Regions from separate parts of the Acidovorax sp. NN32 genome, predicted to be linked through region 2. Evidence: predicted binding sites of a transcription regulator. Region 2 holds the regulator's gene; the other holds the start of a gene.
What was found. Region 2 encodes HrcA, which represses chaperone genes, less so after heat shock. Its sites were predicted from a motif close to TTAGCACTCNNNNNNNNNGAGTGCTAA; they were not measured.
Positions count from the first base shown of each region.

Region 1: ACT89O_RS04970 (co-chaperone GroES) is a predicted target of HrcA. The motif match lies at 1,860-1,886, and genes of this name have one in related genera.

Region 1 covers NZ_CP199679.1:1,074,811-1,078,224, forward strand. The annotation lists gene groL (chaperonin GroEL) at 1-1,311, opposite strand, end outside; gene ACT89O_RS04970 (co-chaperone GroES) at 1,482-1,772, opposite strand; gene ACT89O_RS04975 (hypothetical protein) at 2,270-3,414, shown strand, end outside.
Region 2 covers NZ_CP199679.1:1,271,699-1,275,112, forward strand. The annotation lists gene ACT89O_RS05915 (NAD kinase) at 1-789, opposite strand, end outside; gene hrcA (heat-inducible transcriptional repressor HrcA) at 818-1,822, shown strand; tRNA gene ACT89O_RS05925 (tRNA-Ile) at 1,874-1,950, shown strand; tRNA gene ACT89O_RS05930 (tRNA-Arg) at 2,157-2,233, shown strand; gene greB (transcription elongation factor GreB) at 2,312-2,878, shown strand; gene ACT89O_RS05940 (RelA/SpoT family protein) at 2,950-3,414, opposite strand, start outside.

The sequences.
Region 1 (3,414 bases), 200 kb from region 2:
CTGGTCAGCGTTGTCGCCCTTGACCGAGTCGCCCACAGCTTGCTTGGCACGCAGCAGAGCCACGCCGCCGCCAGCCACAACGCCTTCTTCCACAGCTGCACGGGTAGCGTGCAGTGCGTCTTCCACGCGGGCCTTCTTTTCCTTCATTTCGACTTCGGTGGCAGCGCCGACCTTGATCACGGCCACACCGCCAGCCAGCTTGGCCACGCGCTCTTGCAGCTTTTCGCGGTCGTAGTCGGACGTGGCTTCTTCGATCTGCACGCGCACTTGCTTGACGCGGGCTTCGATGTCAGCAGCAGCACCGGCGCCGTCGATGATGATGGTGTTTTCCTTGCCCACTTCGATGCGCTTGGCTTGGCCCAGGTCGGCCAGGGTCACCTTTTCGAGCGTCAGGCCCACTTCTTCAGCGATGACCTTGCCGCCCGTCAGGATGGCGATGTCTTCCAGCATGGCCTTGCGACGGTCGCCAAAGCCTGGAGCCTTCACAGCCACAACCTTCAGGATGCCGCGAATCGTGTTGACCACCAGCGTAGCCAGGGCTTCGCCTTCGACTTCTTCGGCAATGATCAGCAGGGGACGGCCAGCCTTGGCAACTTGCTCCAGCGTAGGCAGCAGGTCGCGGATGTTGCTGATCTTCTTGTCGAACAGCAGCACGAAGGGGTTGTCCAGAATCGCGGATTGCTTTTCTGGGTTGTTGATGAAGTAGGGCGACAGGTAGCCGCGGTCAAACTGCATGCCTTCCACGACGTCCAGTTCGCTGTCCAGCGACTTGCCGTCTTCCACGGTGATCACGCCTTCCTTGCCAACCTTGTCCATGGCGTCAGCGATCAGCTTGCCAATGGTTTCGTCGGAGTTGGCGGAGATCGAACCCACTTGGGCGATTTCCTTGGAGGTGGTGGTGGGCTTGGAAGCCTTCTTCAGCTCGGCAACCAGGGCCGTCACAGCCTTGTCGATACCGCGCTTCAAGTCCATCGGGTTGATGCCGGCGGCCACGTACTTGAAGCCTTCGCGAACGATGGCTTGTGCCAGCACCGTAGCGGTGGTGGTGCCGTCACCAGCGTTGTCGCTGGTCTTGGAGGCCACTTCCTTCACGAGCTGGGCGCCCATGTTCTGCAGCTTGTCCTTGAGTTCGATTTCCTTGGCCACGGACACACCGTCCTTGGTCACGGTAGGGGCGCCGAACGAGCGCTCCAGCACCACATTGCGACCCTTGGGGCCCAGAGTCACCTTAACCGCGTTGGCCAGGATGTTCACGCCTTCAACCATGCGTGCGCGGGCTTCGCCGCCGAAAACTACGTCTTTTGCTGCCATGTTTGGCTCCTAAATTCTGAAAATCGTTAAACGGATAACGGGTTGTGGGGAAAGAAAGCGTAGCGAGCAGGTGTCAGGCTAGGCGCACGGAGTGCAGCAACCGGAACGTACTTCCTGTACGTGAGGATTGCGAGCACCGCGCAACGACGCCTGGCGCCTGCGCAGTAGCTTTATTTCTCCACAACTGCGAACAGATCGTCTTCCTTCATGACCAGCAGCTCATCGCCGTTGACCTTGACAGTCTGGCCCGAGTACTTGCCGAACAGAACGCGGTCACCGACCTTCACGTTCAGGGCGATCACGTCGCCCTTGTCGTTCTTCTTGCCGGGGCCGACGGCCAGCACTTCACCTTGATCGGGCTTTTCAGCGGCGTTGTCAGGGATCACGATGCCGGAGGCCGTCGTGGTTTCGCTTTCGATACGCTTGACGATCACGCGATCGTGCAGAGGGCGAAGGTTCATTGCAATGCTCCTGTTTTCAGTAAAAAGCTGACGTACTCAGCGCCTGGAGGCCCAGGCGCTACCAAACTTCCGGCAGCCGAGGCGGTGTTAGCACTCGTCTGCGGTGAGTGCTAATGATACGGGCATTTGTGGCGGTTTCAAGATGCCCTACAGATTTCGGAACCTCGTGGGCGGTGCGGTGGCTGCTTGCACAGGTGCGCTGCAGAGGGGGTTTGCGATCTGGCGGACGATGGGTTCAAAGATATAGTGAGTGGCCCCTGCCTGCATTGATTCATGAGCCCTTGCTGTCAGTCGAGAGGTTCCACATGCTGGTCTGTGGGCCTTCATTCGGCGGGGTTGGGGCGCGTGTTGCGCCATCCGCCGTTGCATAGCTAGGCCAGCTTTTGAGAAGTGCATAAGAGGTGCGTTGAATGGCTCCCCTCTCGCCATCATCTTGATGTCCATTTCCGTTCTGATCGTGTCTCGAATTCTCTAATCTTCGAATAGATATATTTGTTATGAAATTCTCAGATATCCGCTGTACCGCGGACGGCGATCAGCATGGCGAACTATCCGGCTTTAAGACTCCATTTGCGTTCGTGCACATACCGAAATGCTCCGGGACCGCATTCGAAAACTATATTTTGTCTCAAGGCGTAGGTTTTGAGAAATCTCGGGCTTTTACTGGACTTGACAGAAATGACAAGCCGGAGTCGCTTGAAATGTATTTTCGAAATGAAGGGGCATCGCCATTTGTTTTTGGTCACTTTTACTATAAAGATCTCCTGCGATTCTGCCCGGGCGCGTTTTTGGCAACTTTTGTTCGTGATCCGTTGAAGCGCACTATTTCTCAATATAAATCTTGGCACGACGAGAAAAACTTCCAACCTGATGATCCTCATTATAAGGTTGCAAATACCGTGGAGCGTGACGCGCTTGTCTTTGCGCAGCGGGCCTCCCTGGAGGAGTTTGTGTGTTCAGATAATGCCGTGATTGTGGGTGGTGCATTGGGTAATCAGCAAACCATGTATCTTTCTACCTATTCCGGTGATGATCTGGCGCAGCATCTTGAGAGTGCCAAGAAGAATCTGGCAGCTTTGGATTTTTTTGGAATCACTGAGAGTTTTCCAGAGTCGCTGGAACTTTTGCGTTGCATGATTCCAGATCTGAGTGATTATAAAATCGGCCCTGAAATGGAAAACAGATCTCGAATTTCAGTCGATCAAGTGAGTAATCGAGCAAGGGAAATAATTGCCGGGCAGGTTGAATACGATCAAAAGTTGTATGAGTACGCGTGCCAACTCTTCAAGGAGCGTCTTCAGGAGTGGCGTGCTAGCCCGCAGTCAACCTATTCAGTGAAGGGGTTTGGCCGAAGGGCCGAGGACACCCAGGAATATGCGCCCGACGGCCAGCCATCCGGGGGTAAAAATGAGGCCACGCAATTAGAGATTTCAGCGTTGAAATCCGAAAACGAGAGAATTGAGACTGAAAACAGGATGTTGCGTTCTCAATTGGAGCAACTGGAAGTAGCGCACTTGCGGGCGTCAGAACTGAATCAAAATGCCGTGAGGGTAGCGCAGGAGAGCGCCGCAGAGGTTGACGCGGAGAATGGTTTGCTTCGCACTCAGCTGGCGCATCTCGGTGCAAGTCACATGCAACTTCA
Region 2 (3,414 bases):
GCGGTCACCATGTAGCAGTGAGGCCAGTGACTGCATGTCAAAGTTGGCACTGACATCCCGGCCACTCACAACCTCCACCGCCACCTCGGTGGCATCCGATAGAACAATCGGTCGGTTGGAGAGCGTATGGGGGGCGATGGGCACCAGCACCCATCCAGGAATGGAGGGGTGAAGCATGGGGCCACCGGCTGACAGCGAATACGCCGTTGACCCTGTGGGTGAGGCGATGATGAGCCCGTCTGCGCGTTGGTTCGCCACAAATCGGCCGCCGACCTCGACCCGCAATTCCACCATGCCTGAAGTCGCGCCTCGGTTCACAACGACATCGTTCATCGCGAGGGCTTCGAAGACGACGCGCTCGTCGCGCACGACCGTTGCGTGCATCAGCGGTCGCAAGTCTTCCTCGTATTCGCCCTGGAGCATGGGGGGCAGAGTGGCCTGATAGGTATCGAAAGGAATGTCGGTGATGAAGCCAAGCCGTCCCTGGTTGATGCCGATCAGGGGCGTCCCAAACCGGGCGAGCCGCCGACCTATGCCCAGCATGGTGCCGTCGCCTCCGACCACCAGGCCCAGATCGCATCGACTGCCTATCTCGTCTACATTCAGGACTGGATAGTGTGTGAGCCCGGTGTTGCTTGCGGTCTCAGCTTCCAGCATCACTTCGCAACCCTGGCGTTCAAGAAAATGGGCGATGTCTTCCAGGGCCTGGCGGGAGCTTTCACCGATGGAGCCCGCCGAAGAAGCTTGGTACTTGCCTATCAGTGCGACATGGCGGAAATTGGACGTCATCGCGAAATTACATCATTAAAATCATTCCATGCTCGATGACCGTGCCAAGTTGTTGCTCAAAGCGCTGGTCGAGCGCTACATCGCCGATGGGCAGCCCGTCGGATCCCGCACGTTGTCGCGCGCGTCTGGGCTGGACTTATCTCCAGCCACTATCCGTAACGTCATGGCGGATCTGGAGGAGTTAGGGCTGATCGCGAGTCCCCACACCTCAGCCGGTCGCATTCCTACTGCACGAGGTTATCGGCTGTTTGTGGACACCATGCTGACAGTGCAGCGGGACCCTCTGACCCCCCCCCAGCTTGCGCCCGAACAGCCGCAAAAGGTGATCGCCAACGCTGCCCAGTTGCTATCCAATCTTTCGCAGTTCGTCGGTGTCGTTATGGCACCACGCAGAACATCGGTGTTCCGCCATATTGAGTTCTTGAGGCTGTCCGAACGGAGATTTTTGGTCATCATCGTTTCGCCCGAGGGCGACGTTCAAAATCGCGTGATCTTCACGGACGTGGACTACTCCCAGTCACAACTCATTGAGGCTTCCAACTTTCTGAACGCGCATTACGCGGGACTTGCGATGGAGCAAGTGCGTGAGCGCCTGAAATCTGAGGTGGATGTGCTGCGCGGCGAGATCGCTTCGCTCATGCAGGCTGCGGTGAATGTGGGGTCTGAGGCTTTGTCCCAAGCGCAGGACGAGGTCGTGATTTCTGGTGAGCGCAACCTGCTGGCGGTCAGTGATTTCTCCAGCGACATGGGTAACTTGCGACGTGCCTTCGATCTGTTCGAACAGAAAACCCAGATTCTGCGGTTGCTGGATATCTCCAGCCAGGCCGAGGGAGTGCGCATCTACATTGGCGGCGAAAGCCATGTCGTGCCTTTTGAAGAGCTGTCCATCGTCAGTGCTCCGTATGAGGTGGACGGCAAAGTGGTCGGGACGCTAGGCGTGATCGGCCCCACGCGCATGCCATACGACCGGATGATTCAGATCGTGGACATCACATCAAAGCTGGTGTCCAACGCACTCAGCCATCGCAAGTAAAGCCCCTACAATACGGCGCTTGCCCCGTTGTATAGCGCTGGAGCATGGCCTGGGGCGTTAGCTCAGTTGGTTAGAGCAGAGGACTCATAATCCTTTGGTCGTTGGTTCAAGTCCAACACGCCCTACCACCTATTCATTTGAATGGGCGATCATCACGATCACGGCCAGTTTTCTTGTCGCAATGTGCGCCTTTCTTCTTTTGGAGTCTCTGGAGTGCATTACAATTGCGGCTTGCGTTGAGTTGAGCTTTGCTGATCAGGCCCATGCGGCATGGTTACAGTAAAAAAGTTGATTTCAAGGATTGCCAAGAAATCATGCTATAATTTGAAGCTTAGCGGCTGTAGCTCAGCTGGATAGAGTACTTGGCTACGAACCAAGGGGTCGTGGGTTCGATTCCTGCCAGCCGCACCAATGTTTAAAGCCTGCAATCGCAAGATTGCAGGCTTTTTCATTTGTCAAAGCGTTTCTCGCTGACGGGGGAGATCTTCCATGAGCAAGGCCTTTACCAAAGAAACCGATGCTTCCGATGAGGATGAATTGGTGTTGCCTGCGTTGCCTGCGGGCGGCAAGAACTACATCACTCCGGCAGGATACGCACGCCTGCGTGACGAGTTGCTGGACCTGATTGACAACGAGCGGCCCAAAGTTGTCGAAGCCGTGCACTGGGCTGCCAGCAACGGAGATCGGTCTGAAAATGGCGACTATCTCTACGGCAAGAAACGTTTGCGAGAGATTGATCGGCGCATCCGCTTTCTCACCAAGCGGCTCGAGATTGCCGAAGTGGTGGATCCCAGCCTGCATGCGGGCAGCAATCAGGTGTTTTTCGGCTCCACAGTCACGTACATCGATGACGAAGGTATAAAGCGCACGATCACCATCATGGGCATCGATGAGGCAGACAGCCGGGAATCGCAGGTGAGCTGGATCTCGCCGGTGGCGCGTGCGCTCTTGAAGGCCCATGTGGGTGACGAGGTGCTGCTGCCTACGCCAGGAGGCGTGCGAAGCCTTGAAGTGGTGGCAGTGCAGTATCCGCAGCGCGCCGCGCATGCGGACTGAGCGGGGTCCGCAGCGCCGCTTTGCGCCAAGCCCAGCATGGGTTGATGGCGCCGCTCAGCGCTGTGAAGTGCTTACGTGGCCTGCGGGGTGATGCGTGCAGCGCGAATGACGGCCTGGGTGCGCCGCAAGTTGCGCAGTGCGGTTTCGAGGTGGGTCTGATCTCGCACCGCCACAATGAAGCGCAAGTCCGTGGTGTCGAGGGCCGCCTCGTCATCCATGTCCACATGGGTGATGTCAGCTTCTGAATTGGCCAGTTCAGCGGCCACGCGGGCGAGCACACCTTTGCCGTTGGTGACAGTCACCACGACCCCGGTTTCGAACATGCGCGTGGGCTCGTCCGACCAGTCCACCGCAATGAAGCGCTCGCTGTCCTTGTGCTGCAGCCGCTTGGCCACCGTGCAGTGGGCGTTGTGAACCACCAGGCCCTCGCCACGGCCCAGATAGCCCACGATGCTGTCGCCAGGTACTGGGCGGCAACAGGATGCGTACTGCACCGAGGCATTTTCGCTGCCATCCAGAGTTACCGCTCCTTGCGA